Regions from separate parts of the Luteimonas sp. A501 genome, predicted to be linked through region 2. Evidence: predicted binding sites of a transcription regulator. Region 2 holds the regulator's gene; each other region holds the start of a gene.
The links. The regulator HrcA, encoded in region 2, represses chaperone genes, less so after heat shock. The targets are predictions, from matches to a motif close to TTNGCACTCNNNNNNNNNGAGTGCNAA.

Region 1: a site for HrcA is predicted at 2,730-2,756, ahead of groES (co-chaperone GroES). Genes of this name have one in related genera too.
Region 3: a site for HrcA is predicted at 1,593-1,619, ahead of rpoH (RNA polymerase sigma factor RpoH). Genes of this name have one in related genera too.

The regions. Positions count from the first base shown of each region.
Region 1 is NZ_JBSVRI010000001.1:238,057-245,609, forward strand. Features, by position in the region: gene ACW7G5_RS01075 (hypothetical protein) at 1-2, shown strand, start outside; partial or broken gene ACW7G5_RS01080 (endonuclease) at 206-1,981, opposite strand; gene ACW7G5_RS01085 (acyloxyacyl hydrolase) at 2,135-2,635, shown strand; gene groES (co-chaperone GroES) at 2,814-3,101, shown strand; gene groL (chaperonin GroEL) at 3,159-4,799, shown strand; gene ACW7G5_RS01100 (hypothetical protein) at 4,886-7,048, shown strand; gene ACW7G5_RS01105 (protein kinase domain-containing protein) at 7,158-7,553, opposite strand, start outside.
Region 2 is NZ_JBSVRI010000002.1:608,160-615,712, reverse strand. Features, by position in the region: gene dapB (4-hydroxy-tetrahydrodipicolinate reductase) at 1-89, opposite strand, end outside; gene dnaJ (molecular chaperone DnaJ) at 158-1,291, opposite strand; gene dnaK (molecular chaperone DnaK) at 1,424-3,355, opposite strand; gene grpE (nucleotide exchange factor GrpE) at 3,484-3,990, opposite strand; gene hrcA (heat-inducible transcriptional repressor HrcA) at 3,987-5,078, opposite strand; gene recN (DNA repair protein RecN) at 5,183-6,862, shown strand; gene fur (ferric iron uptake transcriptional regulator) at 6,872-7,276, opposite strand; gene ACW7G5_RS09275 (outer membrane protein assembly factor BamE) at 7,380-7,553, shown strand, end outside.
Region 3 is NZ_JBSVRI010000003.1:270,223-277,775, forward strand. Features, by position in the region: gene ACW7G5_RS10845 (hypothetical protein) at 1-345, shown strand, start outside; gene ACW7G5_RS10850 (hypothetical protein) at 383-901, shown strand; gene ACW7G5_RS10855 (hypothetical protein) at 929-1,450, shown strand; gene rpoH (RNA polymerase sigma factor RpoH) at 1,630-2,508, shown strand; gene zupT (zinc transporter ZupT) at 2,609-3,418, opposite strand; gene ACW7G5_RS10870 (NYN domain-containing protein) at 3,583-4,443, shown strand; gene ACW7G5_RS10875 (primosomal protein N') at 4,519-6,744, opposite strand; gene ACW7G5_RS10880 (DUF3106 domain-containing protein) at 7,185-7,553, shown strand, end outside.

The sequences.
Region 1 (7,553 bases), on a different contig from region 2:
GATCGTGCAAACGCAGAGGGGCGCCGGATCCCGGCGCCCCTCTGTTTGAATCACTCCCCTGTTTGAACGGGAAGCCAGGCGCGGGCCGTCAGCGCATCGCTTTCAGCTTGCGTCCGGTTGATGCCGCAGGTGCCGGCACCGGAGCGATGGTTCCACGCGCGCGCGGATCCTTCAGCCGCGGATTGCGGGGCTCGCTCGCCGCTGGCGTGCCGAGTTCACAGGTTGCCGGCGTGCTCGAGTTGAACAGCGCCTGGGTGCCCCACTCCGGATGGTCGATGAAGGGGTTGCGGTTGCCCTGGTGGGCGGCGACCACTTCGTTGCGGGCGCGCTCGGCATCGTCCGGCGGGTCGGCAAGGTGCCATTCGATCAGGGTCGACAGCAGCCCCATGTATGCCGGTGACGAGCTCGTGCCGACGATCTTGCTGCGCTCGTCGGTGAGTTCCAGGTCGGGCTCGGACTGGCCGGTGCCGGGGTGCGTGCCGCCCTCGTAGCGGATCGCCATGTACATCACCGCGCGTGCCATGTCGCCCTTGCGTGCGCCCCAGACTTCGAACGAGCCCTGGTTGCCATTGGATCCCTGGACCCAGTTCGAGTTGCCCGGGTAGGTGCCGCTGCCACCGCCGCGGCCGTTGTTGAACTCCGTCGGGCGTTCGCCGCAGTTCGCCGATTGCGCGCAGTCGGCGAATGGCATGTTGCCGCGGTTGGAGTTGTAGACCTCATCGCTCAGGTAGAGCATGTGGGCGTCGGTGTACGGCGAGTGCGGAAGGCCCAGGTTGCCTTCCCGGCTCGGGAAGCCGAGCGAGTTCGGCCAGGTGTGCTCACGGTTGTATTTGTTGCTGCCGCCGCTGCCCGCGCGGTCGGAGCCCTTGGTATAGCTGCGGTTGCGATAGACGTCGAGGATCTTGCCGGGATCGTTGGGATCCTCGTCGGCGATCTCGAGGATCGTCCAGGTGGTGATGCCGCCGCCGCTGTAGGGATAAGCGACATGGCCGCGGATGGTTTCGTGCAGCGAGCAGCGCAGCTGGTCCGGGCTGGAATCGTTGACCAGGCCGTAGTAGTCGTCGCTACCGCCGCCGCCGCCGCCGTCGCCCGCACTCTTCACGTGGAAGTCGATGACGGTGTCGGCTTCAGGCGCAGCGTCATCGAGATCGAGGATGAAACCGGCGTCGACCCGCAGCGAACAGGCCTGGCCCGGCACCAGCGGAGCCGAAGGCGTCAGGGTGAAGCTGGTCGCCTGCCCCACATGATCGAGCGTGGGCGCGCGATGGCGCGCCGGGCCTTCGCAGGCCAGGGTGAACGCGCCGGGCTGGGCGATCACGGGCTCGCTGAAGGAGACGGTGAGTTCGGCCGCGTACGGGAAGTTGCTGGAGTCCTGCGTCGGGAATGTCTCGACCACGCGGGGGGCGGCGTTGCCGGGTTCGCCGAAGGACTGCCCGATGTTGCAGGTGCCGAAGGTCTGGGCGGCAGCCTCTGCCCAGGCGAAGTCGGCGTAGACATTGCCGGTGCCGCCGAGCTGCAGCGAATGGCCTACGGGCGTGCTGTTGGGCTGCATGACGCCGATGTCGGTGCTGGTCATGCCGGCGGCGGGGCCGTTGCTGGCCGTCATCTCGCCTTCGTAACTCAGGAACTGGACCACGTTGCCCTGCGGATCGACCAGCGCGATGCCATCCGGCGCGCCGTTCTGCAGGCCGTTCTCGGGGTACTCGATGGTGGCGATGCGCACTTTGCCGCCGCAGGCCACGAGGTCGCCCGCGGGCAGGGTATCGGTGTCGTAGCTGGACCCGTTGCTGCCGTTGTAGAGCACGAGCTGGTAGCCGGCGAGGCTTTCTCCGGCGCTGCCGACGACCTCGATCGCCTCGCCGACGTCGGTGTCGATGTTGTCGTAGTGGATCTCATTGATGAAGACTTCGGCCTGGGCCGGGAATGTAGCGGCAACTGCCAACGCGATTGCGTAACAGAGCCGGGAACTGACTAGACGCATCTGGAAACTCCCCTTTATGGACCACGTAATCTAACCTTCAAATATGACCGCTGCCAGACAGGGACACACCATTCCGCCTGCCTGCACGCCAGCGCGACACGACGAACGTATTCTTGCGGGGCGAATCCTCCCCCATTCATCCAGGTTGCCCCCATGCCCGTTCCAATCCGCTCCGTCGCACTCCGCGCCGGACTGGCCGCAGTCCTGACTTTGGCCGCGCTGCCGGCCCTTGCCGCGGCCGATATCGAGGTGGCCGCCGGCGGCTCCAAGACCACCGAGCGCGAGTTCACCAAAGTGGCCTCGGTCGCCTGGCTGCCGGAACTGAGGCAGCTGGACAATGCGGTGCTGCGCGGCGAAGTCGGCGCCATCTACGTGGATGGCCGTGGCAACGTGCGCGGCCGCGACCTGGCCGACAACGTCGTGGTCGGCTACGTCGGCCTGCGCTACGAGCGCACCGACAACGGCCTTACCCTTGGTGCCGGCATCGGCGCCCAGTCGGGCGAGACGGACGCGCTCTCCGGCGATCCGCAGTTCGTGACCACCGCCGGCTGGCGCTGGGACCGCTTCTCGCTGTTGTTGCGGCATATCTCGAACGCCAGCCTGCACTCCCCCAACAACGGCGAGACCATGGTCGTCGGCGCCTGGCGCTTCTGAGTCGGGATTTTTAACCCCCGGGGGCCTTGAACCCCGCGAACGCCCCCCCATCTTGCGGACATCCCGGCACTGCCGGGTTTTCGCGGCGCGCGTTTTGGCACTCGGCAGGGCCGACTGCTAGACTTCGCGACCGATTCGTCACTTTACCAAGCAAAATCAATCACTTGTGAGGATTTCCATGAACCTGAAGCCGCTTTACGACCGAGTAGTGGTCAAGCCGATCGAAGCCGAGCAGATGTCCGCCGGCGGCATCGTCATCCCCGACAACGCCAAGGAAAAGCCCACCCAGGGCGAGATCGTGGCCGTGGGCGAGGGCAAGGCCCTGGACAACGGCAGCGTGCGCGCGCCGAAGGTCAAGGTCGGCGACAAGGTCATCTACGGCCAGTACTCGGGCTCGGCGTACAAGCACGAAGGCACCGAATACAAGATCGTGCGCGAAGACGACATCCTCGCCATCGTCGGCTGAGAGCGCGCCAAGCGCATCGCAATCCCCATTCCCTGATCCAGCTCCGAGGAAACAACAATGTCCGCGAAGGAAATCCGCTTCGGCGAAGACGCGCGCTCCAAGATGGTGCGCGGCGTCAACGTACTCGCCAACGCCGTCAAGGCAACGCTTGGCCCGAAGGGCCGCAACGTCGTGCTCGACAAGAGCTTTGGCGCGCCCACGATCACCAAGGACGGCGTGTCCGTCGCCAAGGAGATCGAGCTGGCCGACAAGTTCGAGAACATGGGCGCGCAGATGGTGAAGGAAGTCGCCTCGCGCACTTCCGATGACGCCGGCGACGGCACCACCACCGCGACCGTGCTGGCCCAGGCCTTCATCCGCGAGGGCATGAAGGCGGTCGCCGCCGGCATGAACCCGATGGACCTCAAGCGCGGCATCGACCAGGCCGTCAAGGCCGCCGTGGAAGAGCTGAAGAGCATCAGCAAGCCGTCGTCGACTTCGAAGGAAATCGCCCAGGTCGGCACCATCTCGGCCAACTCCGACGCCAACATCGGCGACCTGATCGCCCAGGCGATGGACAAGGTCGGCAAGGAAGGCGTGATCACGGTTGAAGAGGGTTCGGGCCTGGACAACGAGCTCGACGTGGTCGAGGGCATGCAGTTCGACCGCGGCTACCTGTCGCCGTACTTCATCAACAACCAGCAGTCGATGTCGGCCGAGCTGGATGATCCCTTCATCCTGCTGCACGACAAGAAGATCTCGAACGTGCGCGACCTGCTGCCCGTCCTCGAGGGCGTGGCCAAGTCGGGCAAGCCGCTGCTGATCGTCGCCGAGGAAGTCGAGGGCGAGGCCCTGGCGACCCTGGTGGTGAACACCATCCGCGGCATCGTGAAGGTCGTGGCCGTCAAGGCCCCGGGCTTCGGCGACCGTCGCAAGGCGATGCTGGAAGACATGGCCATCCTCACCGGCGGCACCGTGATCAGCGAGGAAGTCGGCCTGTCGCTCGAGAAGGCGACCATCAACGACCTCGGCCGCGCCAAGAAGATCCAGGTCACCAAGGAAAACACCACGATCATCGACGGCGCGGGCGAAGGCTCGGGCATCGAAGGCCGCATCAAGCAGATCAAGGCGCAGATCGAAGAGACCTCTTCGGACTACGACCGCGAGAAGCTGCAGGAGCGCGTGGCCAAGCTGGCCGGTGGCGTTGCGGTGATCAAGGTCGGTGCCTCGACCGAGATCGAGATGAAGGAAAAGAAGGCCCGCGTCGAAGACGCCCTGCACGCCACGCGTGCGGCGGTGGAAGAGGGCGTGGTCCCGGGCGGCGGCGTCGCGCTGCTGCGCGCCAAGACCGCGGTCGAGGCCCTGAAGGGTGCCAACGAAGACCAGAACCACGGCATCCAGATCGCCCTGCGCGCGATGGAAGCCCCGCTGCGCGAGATCGTGACCAACGCCGGCGAAGAGCCGTCGGTCATCGTCAACAAGGTCAAGGACGGCAGCGGCAACTTCGGCTACAACGCCGCCAACGGCGAGTTCGGCGACATGATCGAGTTCGGCATCCTGGACCCGACCAAGGTCACTCGCACCGCGCTGCAGAACGCGGCGTCGATCGCCGGGCTGATGATCACAACCGAAGCGATGGTGGCCGAGCTGCCGAAGAAGGACGAGCCGGCGATGCCGGGCGGCGGCGACATGGGCGGCATGGGCGGCATGGGCTTCTGATCCACGCCCTATCGCTGTGCTGCTTCACGAAGAACCCCGCCGCGAGGCGGGGTTCTTTTTTATCGAACTTCCCGGGGAGTCCATGGATGAACAAGGGCAAACGCCGGCTGCGGCGCGCGGGCTGGATCCTGCTGGGCACCTGGCTGGTCTATCTCGCCGCGGGCAACGCTCTTCTCAACGTCGATGCGGCGCAGTCGCTGTTGAATCGGAAGCCGGAAAAGTTTCAGATCAACTGGGATGGCGGCCATACCCTGCTGCCCGGGTGGGTTGTCGTGAACGGGGTGCGCATGCAGGGGCATGCGCGGCGCACGGCGTGGACGGCGCAGGCCGAGCACGCCACTGGGCGGGTCGCACTGCTGCCGCTGCTCAAGCGCGAGATCCGCATCCCTTGGGTCGAGGCTGACGCAGTGAGCGGTTCGATAGAGCGCGTCGATACCGAGGTTCCGTCGCCCGCGCAGCGGCCTGGCGCCTGGATCCTGCGCATGGACCGCATCGCCAGCGACAGCATCGTGGGCGGGGAGGTGTTTGGCGTGCATCTTGCCGGCCATGGCCGGGCCGAGGTCGGCTTCAGCAAGCAGTTCCGTGGCGGGCCTGCGGCGCTGCTTCCATCCACGGCGGCCTTCAGCGGGCTCAGCCTGGGTGATGGCGAAACGCAGTGGCTGCGCGACGGCGTCGTCGAGGCCGCGTTCTCGATGACCGAGCTGCCCGCGGGCCAGGCCGGCCTTGCGCGGCTGCAGGCTTTGCAGGCATCGCTGACGATTGAAGGAACGCCCCTGGGCCTGCGCGCCGAGATCGACGAGACCGGCCGCTATGCCTTCCACCTGGTACCCGGGGTTGAAGGCGGCGAGCTGGATGCGAAGTTGTCACTGCGCGACGGTGCGCTGGAGCCGGGCGGGATGCTGTCGCTGCAGTTGCCGCTGCGCGCGCGCGGTGCGGATGGCGAGTCGGTCGACAACGCGCTGACGCTGGGGCTAGCGGTGGACGAAGACCTGCACCTGCAGGTCGCGCTGCCCGATGTCGATCCCGAACAGCCCAGCCTGGACGCCGACCTGCGCCTGCCTGGCAACGTGCTGCCGCTGGGCGACTGGCGCGTGCGACTGGCCGGCGGTGAGGGCCACGTGCGCGGCCGTTGGCACATGCCGTCGATCGGCGGCGTGCTGGCATTGTTCATGGACAGCGACTGGCTGGCGCTGGAGGGCAGCGGCGGCATCGAGGCCGATCTGCAGCTCTCCGATGGCCGCCTGCGCGAGGGCAGCACGCTGCGGGTGCGCGACGTGCAGGCGCATGCGGACCTGCTCGACACCCGCTTTGAAGGCGTGGCGCATGCCGATGCCGTGCTCGGTCGTGACGGGGAAGGCGCACTGCAGTCACGCGTCGACGTGGTGATGGACCGCTTCAGCGCCGCGCGGCATGACGCCCTGGAGCAGCCGCTGGTCAGCGGCCGCGACCTGCGGGTGCAACTGGTCTCCGACGGCCGCCTCGAGCACCTGCGCGAGACCCTGGCCGCGCACCTGGTGTTCAAGGGCGCGCGGGTGCCCGACATCGCCGTGCTCAATGCCTGGCTGCCGAAGGATGGCCTCCGCTTCGGCGGCGGCAGCGGCACGCTTGGCGCGGACCTGCGGCTCGATGCCGCGGGCGACATCGGCACCGGATCGCTGCGCGTCGACGCGCGCCGGGCGCAGATCGAGGTTGCGGGTCTCGATCTCGCCGGCGACGTGGTCATCGACGGCCGCTTGCGCGGCGGCAACCTGCGCGACGGCGAGCTCCGGCTCGACGGCAGCCAGGTGCGCCTGCGCAACGTCGCCTTCCGCGAGCGTGACGGCCAGCTGCGTTCGGGCTGGTGGGCAACCATCGACATCGACCGCGGGCAGGCGGCCTGGAAGAAGCCGGTGACGGCCGGCGGCAACATCCAGGTGCGGATGCGCGACGTCGGCTTCCTGCTGGCGATGTTCGCCGACCGCGGCGATTATCCGGCGTGGATCGGCCGCATGGTGGACGCCGGCGAGGCGCACCTGCGCGGACGCTGGGCCTGGCGCGATGGCGTGCTGGTACTCGACGGTGCGCGCGGCGAGAACGACCGCTTCAGCGTCGATGCCCGGATGAAGATCGAGGGGGAGCGACGCAGCGGCGACCTGCACCTGGCCTGGGGGCGACTGGGCGTCGGCGTCGAGCTCGATGGTGCGGAACGTGAACTGCACCTGCGCAATTCGCGGGCATGGTTCGACTCGCGCCCGTCCCTGCTGCCATAGGCCTTCAGCTTGCCCGGGTCCGCGGCCCCGTGTCTGCGGCCGGGTCGCCAGGAGGCGGGAACCGCCACGTAGTCATGCATGTTCCGCGCTGGCCGGCTGCAAGAAGGCGTCAGGGCAGCGCCAGGCAGTGCGTCTCCACGGGTTCGGCCAGGCAGCGGGCGATCGGTGGCGCATCGTCCAGGAAGGCCGCCGCCTCCGTCGCGAGGGCGGCCAAAGCGTCCGCGTCGGCAGTCTTCTTCGCAAGCAGCATGGACAGCATCCAGGGGCGCATCCACGAGTTGTCCAGCCCGCGCCTCACGCTCTCGCGCAGTCCGGCGGCGAGAGCACCAGCCTCGCGCAGCTTCCCCTGCGCCATGCGCACCTCGGCCTCCGCCAGCGCATAGATGTGCGACTGGCCCGCGTCGGCGCCGGCTTGGCACTGCTCGAGCGCATCGTCAGCGCCCGCGACGTCGCCGAGGCGGAGGCGGATCGATGCGCGCATGCCGCAGATGCTGCGCCCGATGGA
Region 2 (7,553 bases):
TCCGGCACGCCCTGGGCGCAAAGGCGCAGCAGCGCGCGCCCCATGCGGCCACTGCCGCCGTGGATCAGAAACCTGACTGGATCGCCCATGCCGCTAGGCTAGCGACGCCCGGGGGCCCCGACAAGCAGCGCAGCTCCGCCACCCCGTCGCCACCGTGTCAGGACGTCATCCGTTCCCAGAAGCCCTTGACCCCGTCGACGAAGGTGCTCGACCGTGGCGAATGGCGACGTGCGCCTTCGCCGGAGAACGTGGCCTCGAACTGGTCCAGCAGCGTGCGCTGTTCGGGGGTCAGGTTGACCGGGGTTTCCACCACCACCTTGCAGTACAGGTCGCCCGGCGCGCGGCTGCGCACCGACTTGACGCCCTTGTCGCGCAGGCGGAAGACCTTGCCGGTCTGGGTTTCGGCGGGAATGCGGATCTCGGCTTCGCCGCCGAGGGTCGGCACGCGCACGGTGTCGCCAAGCGCCGCCTGCGACAGGCGGATCGGCACTTCGCAGTGCAGGTCGTCGCCGTCGCGCTCGAAGATGTCGTGCGGACGCACGCGCACTTCGACATACAGATCGCCGGGCTGGGTGCCTGCGGGCCCGGCCTCGCCCTCGCCGGAAAGGCGGATGCGGTCACCACTGTCGACGCCGGCCGGCACCTTGACCGACAGCACCTTTTCCTCTTCGACGCGGCCGTTGCCGCGGCAGGACGGACACGGGCTCTTGAAGGTCTTGCCACGGCCATGGCAGGACGGGCACGGCTGCTGCATCGAGAAGATTCCGCGCTGGAAGCGCACCTGGCCGTTGCCGTGGCAGGTGTCGCAGGTCTCGAGCTTGCCATCCTCGGAACCGCTGCCCTTGCAGGGCTCGCATTCGACGAGGGTAGGCAGGTCGATGCGGCGCTCGACGCCGGCGACGGCGTCCTCCAGGTCGAGCTCCATCACATAGCCGATGTCGGCGCCGCGGCGTGGACCGCGGGCGCCACCACCACCGAAGATATTTCCGAAGATGTCGCCGAAGATGTCGCCCACGTCCGGACCGCCACCGAAGCCGGGGCCGGCGTTGCCGCCGCCCATGCCGTGCTCGAACGCGGCGTGGCCATGCTGGTCGTACATCCGGCGCTTGCCGCCGTCGGACAACACCTCGTAGGCCTCCTTGCACTCCTTGAACGCAGCCTCGGCGGCGTGGTCGCCGGGGTTGCGGTCAGGGTGGTGCTTCATCGCGCTGCGGCGATAGGCCTTTTTCAACTCATCCTCGGTGGCGTTGCGGCCGACGCCGAGGACTTCGTAATAATCGCGTTTGCTCATCGATCAGGTCCGTGCTGCCTGGTGGACCCGACGGGGCGGGGTCCGGATACGCAGCGGGAACCGGAGGTCATCCGGTCCCCGCCATGGGCGTGGCCATCGCGGCCGTGGCCGCGTCCACGACGCCAGGGGCGGTCAGGCCTTGCTGTCGTCGTCCTTGACCTCGGTGAACTCGGCGTCGACGACGTCGTCCGCTGCCTGGCCGGCCGGATCCTGGCCCGCATCGCCCTGGGCGTCGCCGCCCTGCCCGGCGGCCCCGGCCGCGGCGAACAGCGCCTGGGCCGCTTCCTCCAGCGCCTTGGTCTTGGCCTCGATCTGACCCTTGTCGTCACCCTTCATCGCCGTCTCGACCTCGGCGATCGCCGACTCGACGCGACCGATCACATCGCCCGGGACCTTGTCGCCGTTGTCCTTGATCGCACTGCGGGTGCCGTGCACCAGGGCATCGGCCTGATTGCGGGCGCCGACCAGTTCGTGGAACTTCTTGTCGTCCTCGCGGTGCGCCTCGGCGTCGGCGACCATCCGCTGGATCTCGTCGTCCGACAGGCCCGAGCCGGCCTTGATCTCGACCTTCTGCTCCTTGCCGGTCTTCTTGTCCTTGGCGGTCACGTGGACGATGCCGTTGGCGTCGATGTCGAACGACACCTCCACCTGCGGCATGCCGCGCGGCGCCGCATCGATGCCCGACAGGTCGAACTTGGCCAGCGACTTGTTGTAGCGGGCCTGCTCGCGCTCGCCCTGCAGCACGTGCACGGTCACCGCGGACTGGTTGTCCTCGGCGGTGGAGAAGGTCTGCGAGGCCTTGGTCGGGATGGTGGTGTTCTTCTCGATGATCTTGGTGAACACGCCACCCAGGGTCTCGATGCCCAGCGACAGCGGGGTCACGTCGAGCAGCAGCACGTCCTTGACGTCGCCGGCGAGCACGCCGCCCTGCACCGCCGCACCGATGGCGACGGCCTCGTCCGGGTTGACGTCCTTGCGCGGGTCCTTGCCGAAGAACTCGGCCACGGCCTGCTGCACCTTGGGCATGCGGGTCTGGCCGCCAACCAGGATCACCTCGTTGATGTCGCTGGCGCGCAGGCCGGCGTCGTTGAGCGCCACGCGGCAGGGCTCGATCGTCTTCTTGACCAGGTCCTCCACCAGCGCCTCGAGCTTGGCCCGGGTCAGCTTGATGTTGAGGTGCTTCGGACCCGACGCGTCGGCGGTCACGTACGGCAGGTTGACCTCGGTCTGCTGCGCGGTCGAGAGCTCGATTTTGGCGCGCTCGGCGGCGTCCTTCAGGCGCTGCAGGGCCAGCGGGTCCTTGCGCAGGTCGATGCCCTGGTCCTTGTTGAATTCCTCGACCAGGTAGTCGATGACGCGCTTGTCGAAGTCCTCGCCGCCAAGGAAGGTGTCGCCGTTGGTGGCCAGCACCTCGAACTGCTTCTCGCCGTCGACTTCCGCGATCTCGATGATCGACATGTCGAAGGTGCCGCCGCCGAGGTCGTACACGGCGATCTTGCGGTCGCCGCCGTCCTTGTCCAGGCCGTAGGCCAGCGCGGCCGCGGTCGGCTCGTTGATGATGCGCTTGACGTCGAGGCCGGCGATGCGGCCGGCGTCCTTGGTCGCCTGGCGCTGCGAGTCGTTGAAGTACGCCGGAACGGTGATGACGGCTTCGGTGACCTTCTCGCCCAGGTAGTCCTCGGCGGTCTTCTTCATCTTCTCGAGGATGCGCGCGGAGACTTCCTGCGCCGACAGCTTCTTGCCGTCGCTGGTCTGCACCCAGGCGTCGCCGTTGTCGTGCCCGACGATGGCATACGGCACCAGGTCGAGATCCTTCTTGACTTCGGCGTCGGTGAACTTGCGGCCGATCAGGCGCTTCACCGCGTAGAAGGTGTTCTTGGGGTTGGTGACGGCCTGGCGCTTGGCGGACGCGCCGACCAGCACCTCGCCGTCCTTGGTGTAGGCGACGACCGAGGGGGTCGTGCGATCGCCTTCGCTGTTTTCGATGACGCGGGCCTTGCCGCCGTCCATGATCGCCACGCACGAGTTGGTCGTGCCGAGATCGATGCCGATGATCTTTGCCATGGGAATATGCCTCTGTGTCTGGATTCGGGGGGCGGCGATGCCGCCGATGACTGCTATCTGGGGATTGGCCGCGACGCCTTCAAGCGCCAGCGGCAGCCGGAATCAACCGGCGGTGGTCCAATCGACGCTCAATCGGTGTTCGACACCGCGACCAGGGCCGGGCGCAGCAGCTGCTCGTTGAGGCGGTAGCCCTTCTGGAACAGCTGTGCCACGGCGCCGGCGTCGACGCCGGGGGCGTCCACCACGCTCATCGCCTGGTGCAGGTCGGGATTGAAGCCCTCCCCGGCGGCAGGCGCGATCTCGAACAGGCCGTGGTTGCCGGCCACCCGGCGCAGCTCGCGCAGGGTCAGCTCGACGCCGTCGTGCAGCGGGCCCGCGCCGGCGGCGGCCAGCGCCGCGTCCAGGCTGTCGAACACCGGCAGCAGGTCGCCGAGGATCTGCTTGTTGGCGAAGCGGCAGGCGTTCTGGACATCGCGCTCCATGCGCCGGCGCTGGTTCTCGAGGTCGGCGCGGTCGACCAGCGACTGCGCGCGCACCTGCTCCAGCTCGGCGCGGAGGGTTTCGATCACGTCTTCCAGGGGAAGGTCGTCTGCGGGCGCCTCGGCGGCGTGGTCGGGCGTCTGTTCGGTGGTCATCGCTGTCCTGGGTCCGGAGTGTCTCGGTCCGCACTGAGTGGGGATGCCGCGTCGGGATTCAAGGCGGCGCCGAGGACCTCGGCGGTCGCCTGCACCACCGGGATCACCCGCTCATAGGCCATCCGCGTGGGGCCGATCACCCCCAACACCCCCAGGACGCGACCTCCGGCGCCATAGGGCGCGGTCACCAGCGACATCCCGGCCAGCGGCGCGACCCCGGTTTCCTCGCCGAAGAACACGCGTACGCCCTGGGCCTTCACCGTGCGCTCGAGCAGCTGCAGGATCTCGCGCTTCTCCGCGAACGCATCGAACAGGCCGCGCAGGCGGTCAAGGTCGGCGAGGTCCTGGACCCCCAGCAGGCGCGCCTGTCCGGCAACAACCATGTCGTCGCCCCCCGGTACCAGCACCTGTTCGGCAAGGTCGGTGGTGGCGCGCAGCAGGCCTTCCATCTCGCTGCGCGCGCTGCGCAGCTCTTCGACCAGCGCCGCGCGGATCCGCGCCAGCGGCTGGCCGGCAAAGTGGGCATTGAGGTAGTTGGCCACCCGCTCCAGCTCGGCGGCGTCGTAGGGGCGCCGGGTGTGGACGATCCGGTTCTGGACCTCGTGATCGGCGAACACCACGATCGCCATCACCCGCTGCCCGTCCAGCGGCACGAAGTCGATCTGGCGGAATGCGAACTGCTCGCGCCCGGGCACGCTGACCACGCCGACGAAGCGGGTCATCGCCGAAACCAGCTCCGAGGCGCTGCCCAGCAGCGTCTGGGTGCCGGCGCTGGTCGCCAGGCTGCCGCGCATGCGCATGAATTCCTCCTCCTCCAGCGGACTGAGCTGGAGCAGCGAGTCGACGAACACGCGGTAGCCGCGGGCCGTGGGCACGCGCCCGGCCGAGGTGTGCGGCGCCGACAGCAGGCCCACTTCCTCCAGGTCGGACAGGATGTTGCGCACCGTCGCCGCGCTGACGTCGAGACCGGCGTGGCGGACCAGGGTCTGCGAACCGACCGGCTCGCCGTCGCGGATATGGCGCGCGATCAGGGTGCGCAACAGCTGGCGCGCGCGCGGGTCGAGGGGATCGGAACGGCGTCGGGACATGCCGCGGGTATACGTCCGAAGGGCACTTGTCGCAAGCCGCGGGCTCACAATCGGCAAGATCGACGATGACAGGCTGCGCGTCTCCACGGCACAATCCGCGCACCATGCTCAAGCGACTGTCGATCAAGGATTTCGCCGTTGTCTCCGCCACCGAACTCGAATTCGGGCCGGGGCTGACCGTCGTTTCGGGCGAAACCGGCGCCGGCAAGTCGCTCATCGTCGATGCGCTCGGCTTCCTGTCCGGGCTGCGCGCCGACGCCGGCATGGTCCGCCACGGCGCCAAGCGCGCCGAGCTCGACGCCGAATTCGACCTCGGCGACTCGCCGCTGGCGCTGGACTGGCTGCGCGAACAGGAGTTCGACGACGGCCAGGCCTGCCAGCTGCGGCGCACCCTTCGCGCCGACGGCGGCTCGCGGGCGTGGGTCAACGGCCGCCCGGCCACGCTGTCGCAGCTGGGCGCGCTGGCGGCGCTGCTGGTGGAGATCCACGGCCAGCACGAACACCAGGCACTGCTGTCGCGCAGCAGCCAGCTGGCCCTGCTCGACGCCTTCGGGCGCCACGAGGCCGAACTGGCCGCGGTGGCCACGGCGACGCATGCCTGGTCGTCGCTGCTGCAGGAGCGCGCACGGCTCAGCGCGGCCGGCGACGTCTCCGACCGCATCGACTTCCTCGAGCACCAGCACGCCGAGCTCGAGCGCGAAGTACTCGAACCCGACGCCATCGAAGAGCTGGTGGCCGCGCACCGGCGCCAGGCCCACGCCACCGAGCTGGTCGAGGCCTGCGATACCGCGCTCGAGCGCCTGGGCGGTGACGCCGGGGCGCTGCCGACCGTGGTCCAGCAGCTGCGTGGCCTGCTTGCGCGGATGCAGGTGCACGAACCACGCCTGGGCGAAGTGGACGCCATGCTCGAGGGCGCCGCCATCCAGCTCGACGAGGCCGCGGTGCTGCTGGATCGTGTCCGTGCCGATCTCGACATCGATCCCGACCATCTGCAAACGCAGGAACACCGCCTCTCGCGACTGCACGAGCTCTCGCGCAAGCACCGCGTGCCGCCGGAGGAGCTGGCCGCGCACCGCGACGCGCTGGCGGCGGAGCTGGAGTCGCTTGCCGGCTCGGCGAAGCGGCTGGCCGGGCTGGAAGGCGAGATCGGGACGGCCGCCGGCGCATGGCGCAGCGCCGCCGCGCGCCTGGGCAAGGCCCGCGCGAAGGCCGCAACCGCACTGGGCAAGGCGACCACCACGTTGATCGGCGAGTTGGGCATGGGCGGCGGGCGCTTCGAGGTGGCACTGGAACCCACGTCCGGCGACGCGCCGGATGCGCAGGGCGCCGAGCGCGTCGAATTCCTGGTCACCGCCAACGCCGGACAGCCGCCACGGCCGCTGCGCAAGGTGGCGTCGGGCGGCGAACTGTCGCGCATCTCGCTGGCCATCGAGGTCGCGGCCCTGGGCCTGGACGCGGTCCAGACCATGGTCTTCGACGAGGTGGACTCGGGCATCGGCGGCGGCGTGGCCGGGATCGTGGGGCGCGAGCTGCGCGACCTCGGCAGCCGTCGCCAGGTGCTCTGCGTGACCCACCTGCCCCAGGTCGCGGCCCAGGGCCACGCCCATTACCGGGTCAGCAAGGCTGAAAGCGAGGGCATGACCCAGAGCGCCGTGCGCCTGCTCGACGACGCCGGCCGCCAGGAAGAGCTGGCGCGGATGCTCGGCGGGATCGAGGTCAGCCGCGAGGCGCGGGCGGCGGCCAGGCGCCTGCTGCGCGAGGCCGGGGAACCCACCGCCGGCTGAGCGCCCGGCTCAGCGCTTCTTGCGCACGTAGAGCACCAGCGAGTGCTCTTCCAGGATGTAGCCGTACTTGTCGGCAACCTCGTGCTGCAAGGCTTCGATCTCCGGGCTCTCGAACTCGATGATCTTGCCGCTGTCGACATCGACCATGTGGTCGTGATGGCCGCCGCGGTCGATCTCGTAGACCGCGGTGCCGCCCTCGAAGTTGTGCTTGAGCACCAGGCCCGCCGCTTCGAACTGGGTGAGCACGCGGTAGACGGTGGCCAGGCCGATCTCGTCGCCGCCGTCCAGCAGCTGGCGGTAGATGTCCTCGGCGGACATGTGGTGGTGCGAGGTCTTCTGCTCGAGCAGCTGGAGGATGCGCATGCGCGGATGCGTGACCTTCAGTCCGGCCTTGCGCAGCTCGTTGGTTTCCATGCGATTCCCGTTCATTGGCGATTGCAGCGCCAGCTGCCGTGGACCGGTCGCGGCGGCGCGGCGAGTGTATCATCGCCCCATGTCCGTCCCGACCTGGCCACCGATGCGCAACCTGATCGTCCCCGTCCTTGCCGCGTGCCTCTGCGCCGGCTGCAGCTTCGTATACAAGCAACCCGTCTACCAGGGCAGCCTGGTCCAGCCCGGCAACGTCGCCCAGCTGCAGGCGGGAATGAATCGCCAGCAGGTGTCGGCGCTGCTTGGCTCGCCCTCGATCCAG
Region 3 (7,553 bases), on a different contig from region 2:
CCGCTGAGGGTCGACAACGTCGGGAACCAGACAGTCTTCGTCAACTGCGCGATGCCGAGCGATCCGGTGGGCGACGTCGGGGAGGCCTGGGTCGAGATCCATTTCGCGTCCACGGCGGCGGCAAGTGCCACCGTGAACTGCACCCTGGTCACCGGTACCGCCGAGCTGCCGGTGTACGACGTGCGGTCGCGCTCGATCGCGCCGGGCAGCAGGAACTGGTTCACCTGGAGCAGCCTCGACAAGCAGAGCGCGGACGGCCTGTTCGCCTTCATGTGTTCGCTGGCACCGGGGATCCAGCTGACCAATGTCTACGCCCGCGAATACGACAGCGCCGGCGGCATCTGACATGTCCATTCTTCTTCCCGCATCCCGGAGCACATCCATGTTCGATCGCCGCATTCCACGCGCCCTGGCTTCGGCCGGCCTGTGCGTGTTCGCATCCCTCCTCCTGCAGCCCTTCGACGCGTCCGCCGCGACCACGCGCACCATCAATGTGTCGGCCACCGGCATCTGCGATGCGCCGCTGCCGCACTTCAACGTCAACCTGCGCCGGCGGCCGGTCGCGGTCCAGAACCAGGGCGCCCAGCCGGTCTTCGTCTCCTGCACGCTGGCCACCGACGACTACGGCCAGTCCAATACCGGCGCCGTGCAGGTCACGTTCAAGAGCAGCGGCAACGCCGCCAGCGTCAGCTGCACCATGGTGTCCGGGACGCGCGACGCGCAGGTGTTCTACGTGACCGCGGAGCAGGCGATCCCCGCCGGTGGCCGCGCCACCGTCGCCTGGCAGCAGATCAACAAGTGGAGCGGCTCGGGGACCTATTCCTTCAACTGCCACCTGCCCGTCGGCGTGGCCATGGAAACCGTCAGCTACACCCAGACCGACACCTCGGGCCGGCTCTGAGCCGTCCCACCCATGGAGAACCGATTCATGACCATGTCCTTCCATTGCCGCATGTCCGCCGCCGCCAGCTGCGTCCTGGCGCTTTTCGTGGTGCTGCACGCGCCTGCAGCCAGCGCCGCCACCGAGCGCGTGCAGCGCGTCAGCGCCACCGCGGTGTGCGAGGCGCCGCTGCCGGTCTTCGACACCACCCTTCGCAAGCGCCCGATCGGCATCAACAACGAGGGCGGCGCGTCGGTCTTCGTGTCGTGCTCGCTGCCCGCCGATTCCGCGGCGCCTCCCGGCGGTGCGTCGGTGAGCGCGCGCTTTGCCATGATCGGAGGCGCGGTGCCGGTCACGGTCGAATGCCAGCTGGTGGCCGGGACCCCCGACGCCCTGACGTACACCGCCGGCAGCATCGTGGTGCCGGCCGCCGGGAGCGCCTGGCTGACGTGGAACGGCGTCGACAAGGGCGCGGCCAGCGGGACCTTGAACTTCAGCTGCAACTTGCCGCCCCGCGTCGACCTGAGCACCATCATGTACAGGGAGGTGGATGCCGCCGGAGGCCTTTGATGGTGCGCGCGCCCTTGGCCGCACGGGGCCGGGGCGCGCTCCCGCGGCCGCCCGGCGGTCTCAATTCGCCTTTTTTATGCGGCGAGCCGTGATTTTCCGCGGCCATTGTTCTATCTGCAGGATGAATGAACTTTCTCATCGCTCAGCAGTCTTAACGGGCCACTGTTAAAATCGTCGCCATGACCGCAACCGCCCCCAGCTATCCGCTCGTTCCCAACAACCTGCCGATCCCCAGCGCGCTCGGCTCGCTGGACGCGTATATCGGCGCCGTGCACCAGATCCCGATCCTCTCGGTGGAGGACGAGCAGGCGCTTGCCCGCCGCTTCCACGACGAAGAGGACCTCGGTGCCGCCCGTGACCTGGTGATGTCGCACCTGCGCTTCGTGGTCCACGTGGCCCGCGGCTACAACGGCTACGGCCTGCCGCTGGGCGACCTGATCCAGGAGGGCAACATCGGCCTGATGAAGGCGGTGAAGCGCTTCGACCCCGACGTCGGCGTGCGCCTGGTTTCGTTCGCGGTGCACTGGATCCGCGCCGAGATGCACGAGTACATCATCAAGAACTGGCGCATCGTCAAGGTCGCCACGACCAAGGCGCAGCGCAAGCTGTTCTTCAACCTGCGCCGCAGCAAGAAGCGCCTGGGCTGGCTCAACGCCGCCGAGGTCAGCGCGGTGGCCAAGGACCTCAACGTGTCCGAGCGCGAGGTGCTGGAGATGGAGTCGCGCCTGTCCGGGCGTGACATCGGCTTCGACATGTCCGCCGACGAGGACGACGAGCGCGCGCCGCCGGCGCCGGCCGCCTACCTGATGTCGCGCGACGAGGATCCTTCGCAGGCCTACGAGCGCGAGGACAGCGAATCCAGCCAGCTCGAGCTGCTGCGCGAGGGCATGTCGCGGCTGGACGCGCGCTCGCGCGACATCGTCAAGCGTCGCTGGCTGGACGCGGACAACAAGGTCACCCTGCAGGAACTGGCCGACGAATACGGCGTCTCCGCCGAACGCATCCGCCAGGTCGAGGCCAACGCGCTGAAGAAGATGAAGGCGCTGTTCGCGGCCTGATCGCAGCGCGGATCGCTCGTCGAAAGCCCGGCCCAGGCCGGGCTTTTTCGTGATTGCGCCGCGTGCCGGACGCCGGGTCAGGCAGTCGCCGGCGCCGTGCTCACCACTTGAACAGCACCAGGCTGATCGCCAGCACGGCCATGCCGCTGACCAGCCCATACACGGTCTCGTGGCCCTTCGAGTAGCGCTTCGCCGCCGGCAGCAGTTCGTCCAGCGCCAGGAACACCATTACCCCGGCGATGACGCCGAACACGCTGCCGAACACCGCGTCGGATAGCCAGGGCCGCAGCAGCGCATAGCCGATGATCGCGCCCAGCGGCTCGGCCAGGCCCGAGAGCAGGCAGGCGCCGAAGGCATAGGCCTTGCTATTGGTGGCGAAGTACACCGGCACCGCGATCGCGATGCCCTCGGGCACGTTGTGGATGGCGATGGCGAAGGCCAGCGGCATGCCCACGCCGGGATTCTCCAGGGTGGCGAAGAAGGTCGCCAGGCCCTCGGGGAAGTTGTGCACGGTGATCGCCAGCGCGGTCAGCAGGCCGACGCGCTTGATGTAGGCGGCGTTGTGCTCGCGGAAGAAGGGGTCGTCGGCTTCCAGCCGCTCGTGCGGGTTCGGCACCAGGCGGTCGACCAGCATGATCAGGCCGACGCCGCACAGGAAGGCCATCGTGCCGAAACTGAAACCCAGGCGCTCGCCATAGCCCTGGCTGAAGGCGTCGATCGACTTGTTGAGGATCTCCGACAGCGACACGTAGACCATCGCGCCGCCGGCGAAGGCCAGGCCGAAGGCGAGCAGGCGCGCATTGGGCCGTGCCTGGGCGAACACCAGCAGGCCGCCGACGCCGGTGGCAAGGCCCGCCGCGGTGGTCACCGCCAGCGCGACGAGCAGGTTGGCGGGGGCGACTTCGATCATGCGTGGAGGCTCCTGCCTGGTCGATTGCAGCGAGGCCAAAGCGGCCGGCGGTGGCGTGGCGAGCACGCCAAGGTAGTCGAAAGGCCGCGGACGCGGGAAGGGCGGTGCGCCGGTTGCTATTGTGCGCGCATCGCGCCGCACCGGCGCCTGTCGAGGGTCCCCGCATGTCCGACCGGGAAAAGCGCATCGCACTGTTGATCGACGCCGACAACGCGCCGGCCTCGAAGATCGAAGTGATCCTCGCCGAGATCGCACGCCACGGCGTGGCCAACGTGCGCCGCGCCTACGGCAACTGGAAAAGCCAGCACCTGGTGGGCTGGGAGAAGTGCCTGCACACCTGGGCCATCCGCCCGATCCAGCAGTTCGCCTATACCAGCGGCAAGAACGCGTCCGACATGGCGATGGTGATCGATGCCATGGACCTGCTGTACGCGCGCAACCTCGACGGCTTCGCCATCGTGTCGTCGGATGCGGACTTCACTCCGCTGGTGATGCGCCTGCGCAACGACGGCGTGGCGGTGTACGGCTTCGGCCAGGAGAAGACGCCGGAGCCCTTCGTGCGTGCCTGCTCGACCTTCCTGTACCTGGAGAAGCTCGGCGAGCCCGACGAAGACAACGGCGACGCCCGCCAGGCGCCTTCGCCGGCGCAGCTGCAGCACGACGCTGACCTGGTGCGCCTGCTGCGCGGCGCGGTCGACGCCACCCAGGGCGAAGATGGCTGGTCGAAGCTGGGCGCGGTCGGCAGCCACGTTGGCAACCAGGGCTCGTTCGATTCGCGCAACCACGGCTATCGGAAGCTGAGCGACCTGATCGAAGCGATCGGCCTGTTCGAGCTGCGTCGCCAGGGACCGGTGATCGAGGTGCGCAATCCCAGTGCCCGCGGCGCCGTCCGCAAGCAGTCGTCCAAAGCCCCGGTGGAAGTAAGCGCCGCGAAGGCCGCCGCGGCCGCCAGCACCGCCAAGGCCGCCAGGAAGGGTGCAAAAGCCACCAAGACCAGGTCCCCGCCGAAAGCCGACACCGTGTAGGAGCAGCTGTAGCTGCTCCCACAGGGTCGCGCGTAGGGAGCGGATGTTGCGGATGGCGCAAATGGCGCGGATCGTTCAGTAGAGGTCGGTGGGGTCCACGTCGAGCGACCAGCGGACGCGGCGTGCTTCCGGCCGCGCGTGCAGGCCCGCGATCACGGCATCGAGCACCGCGTGCAGCGCCGGCCGCCCGGGCGATGACAGCAGCAGCTGGGCGCGGTGCATGCCGGCGCGGCGCGGCATCGGCGCCGGGATCGGGCCGGCGACCAGCAGCGTCCGCGCCTGCGCAGGTGGCAGCGCGGTGCGCGCCTGCTGGAAGGCTTCAGCCGCCGCCTGCAGGAACGTGTCCGGCAGCCCTGCCTGCTGGGCTTCGGCGCGCAGCAGCGCCATGTGCGCGAACGGCGGGAAGCCCGCGGCGGCGCGCTGCGCCAGTTCGGCGTCGGCAAAGGCGCGGTATCCGCCGTTGACCAGCACGTCCAGCAACGGGTGCTCGGGATGGTGCGTCTGCAGCAGCACCTCGCCGGGGCGTTCGGCGCGGCCGGCGCGGCCCGAGACCTGGATCAGCAGCTGGGCCAGCTTCTCGCTGGCGCGGAAGTCGGCCGAGAACAGGCCTTCGTCGATCCCGACCACGCACACCAGCACCAGCTTCGGCAGGTCGTGGCCCTTGGCCAGCATCTGCGTGCCGACGAGGATCCCGGGGCCGTCCTCGAGCTTCGCCAGCTCGCGCGCCAGGCCGTCGCGGCGGCGGGTGCTGGCGCTGTCGATACGCAGCACCGGCACGTCGCCGAAGCGCGCGGCCAGCAGTTCTTCGATGCGTTCGGTGCCCACGCCCTGCGGCTGCAGCGCCAAGCCTGCGCAGTCGGGACAGGCCATCGGCACCGGCCGCCGCGAGCCGCAATGGTGGCACTGCAGGCGGCGGCCGCCCGAGTGCACGGTCATCGGGATCGCGCGTTCGGGCGTGCTGCAGCGCGGGCAGGCCGCGCTCCAGCCGCAGTCGTGGCAGAGCAGCACCGGCGCATAGCCGCGCCGGTTCTTGAACACCAGCACCTGGCCGCCGGCGTCGAGGGCGCGGCGGGTCGCGGCCAGGAGTTCGTCGGACAGTCCGGCGTGCAGGGGCCGCTTGCGGACGTCATGCACGCGCACCCGCGGCGGCCGGGCTTCGCCCGCGCGCTGGCGCAGCCGGAGGTGGGCATGGCGGCCGGCGCGCGCGTTGTGCAGGGTTTCAAGCGACGGCGTCGCGCTGCCCAGAAGCACCGGCACGTCCAGGGCCTTGCCGCGCACCAGGGCGACGTCGCGGGCGTGGTAGCGGATGCCGTCCTGCTGCTTGTAGCTGCCGTCGTGCTCTTCGTCGACCACGATCAGCCCGGCGTTTGGCAGCGGCGCGAAGACGGCCGAGCGCGTGCCCACGATCACCTGCGCCTCGCCGCGCCATGCCGCGGCCCAGGCGCGCGCGCGTTCGCCGTCCGCGAGTCCGGAATGTAGCGCATGCACCGGCACCCCCAGGCGCGCGCGGAAGCGCGCCAGCATCTGCGGGGTCAGGCCGATCTCCGGCACCAGCACCAGCGCCTGGCGGCCGTGGGCCAGGCAGCGTTCGGCGATGGCCTGCAGGTAGACCTCGGTCTTGCCGCTGCCGGTCACGCCTTCGAGCAATACCGATGCGAAGCCCTGGGCGGCGCGCAGCGATTCCAGGGCCGCGGCCTGCTCCGCGTTGGGCGTGTGCACGGGTCCGCCGGTAGCCGCCGCCGCCGGGGGGCCGGTGATGGCCGTCCGTTCAAGCAGGCCGCGGGCCTCCAGGCTGCGCGCCGCGGTGCGCCAGCCTTCGATGGCGTCATCCAGCAGGTCTTCGGCGACCACGCCGTCGCGCAGCGCCTCGGCCAGGCGCCGCGGGCGCCCGCCGCTCCTCAGGTCTCCGATCGCCGCGACGCCGGCCGCCGTCAGCGCCCGGCCCCAGACGACGGTCTCGGGCACCGGGCCGCCGCGGCGCAGCGCCGCGGGCAGGGCGGTGGCCAGGACCTCGCCCAGGGGCGCGTGCAGGTAGCGCGCCAGCCATCGGGTGGTGGCCAGCAGTTCGCCATGGAGCAGGGGCTCGGGATCAAGCCAGGCCAACGCCTCACGCAGCGCCGGTGCGCCTGCGGCGGCCGCGCCGGTGGCCGCCACCACGCCCACGAGTTCGCGCGGGCCGAAGGGAACCCGGACGCGCCTGCCGACATCCCCCGTGGAGGCGCTGGTGGCACCGGGAGCAAGGTAGTCGAACAGCCGCGGCATCGGCAGCGGCAGGGCGACGCGCAGGACGTTTGCGGGCATTGCGGCAGTCTAGCGAGTCGCCTCTCCGCTACCCACGCCGCTTGCGAGCCAATGTTGCCTTGCAAACTACGATTCGGCTGCAAGTCCCGGGCGGGTAAAGGAATTTTGTTTATCCACACAAGCTGTGGATAAGTCTGTGCATGGTCCCTGTGCCGGACCCCCCAAACGGCGTGGGAACAACGTTCAGGGAGCGTTGGCTAAAAAAGCGCCATTCGCTGAAAAGTCAATGGATACAGCCACTTGGCCGTGAAACATGACTGTCGCAATGCTCCACGTTGCCGTGAAGGACCCGTCAATGACATTTGCGTGACCGCTGTGAACAACCTTTTGCAGCCCGAAACGGCCCGGTGTCCGGGTCGAAGCGCAAACTGTGCGCTCCGTCAAGGGCCAGTCGCCGCCGCCGCCGCGGCTAGAATGGCGCCCTCCACGCGCCTGTCCCCATGACCCCACCACGCCCTTCCGACCCCGCCGACCTCGCCGCGCCCACTGCGTTGCGGGCGTTCCTGCGCGGCGTCGAGCGACGCGGCCACGCCTTCGCATCACTGCTTGCGGGCTCCGGGGAGGCCGGCGACGAGGCCCTGGCCTGGGCACTGGAGCGGTTCGCCCGCGAGGCGGGACGGACGCCGTTCGGGGAATGGCCGCGTCGCTTCTGGTCACTCTTGCTGGCGGCACCGGCGATGCGCAGGCCGCCGCCGGATCCGCGCTGGGAGTCCGATTTCGAATGGCTGGCCCGGATCGGCCACGGTCCGCGCGCGGCCCTGCTGCTGCGCCTGGTTGCAGGGCTGGCCGAGTCCGACGCCGCCATCGTC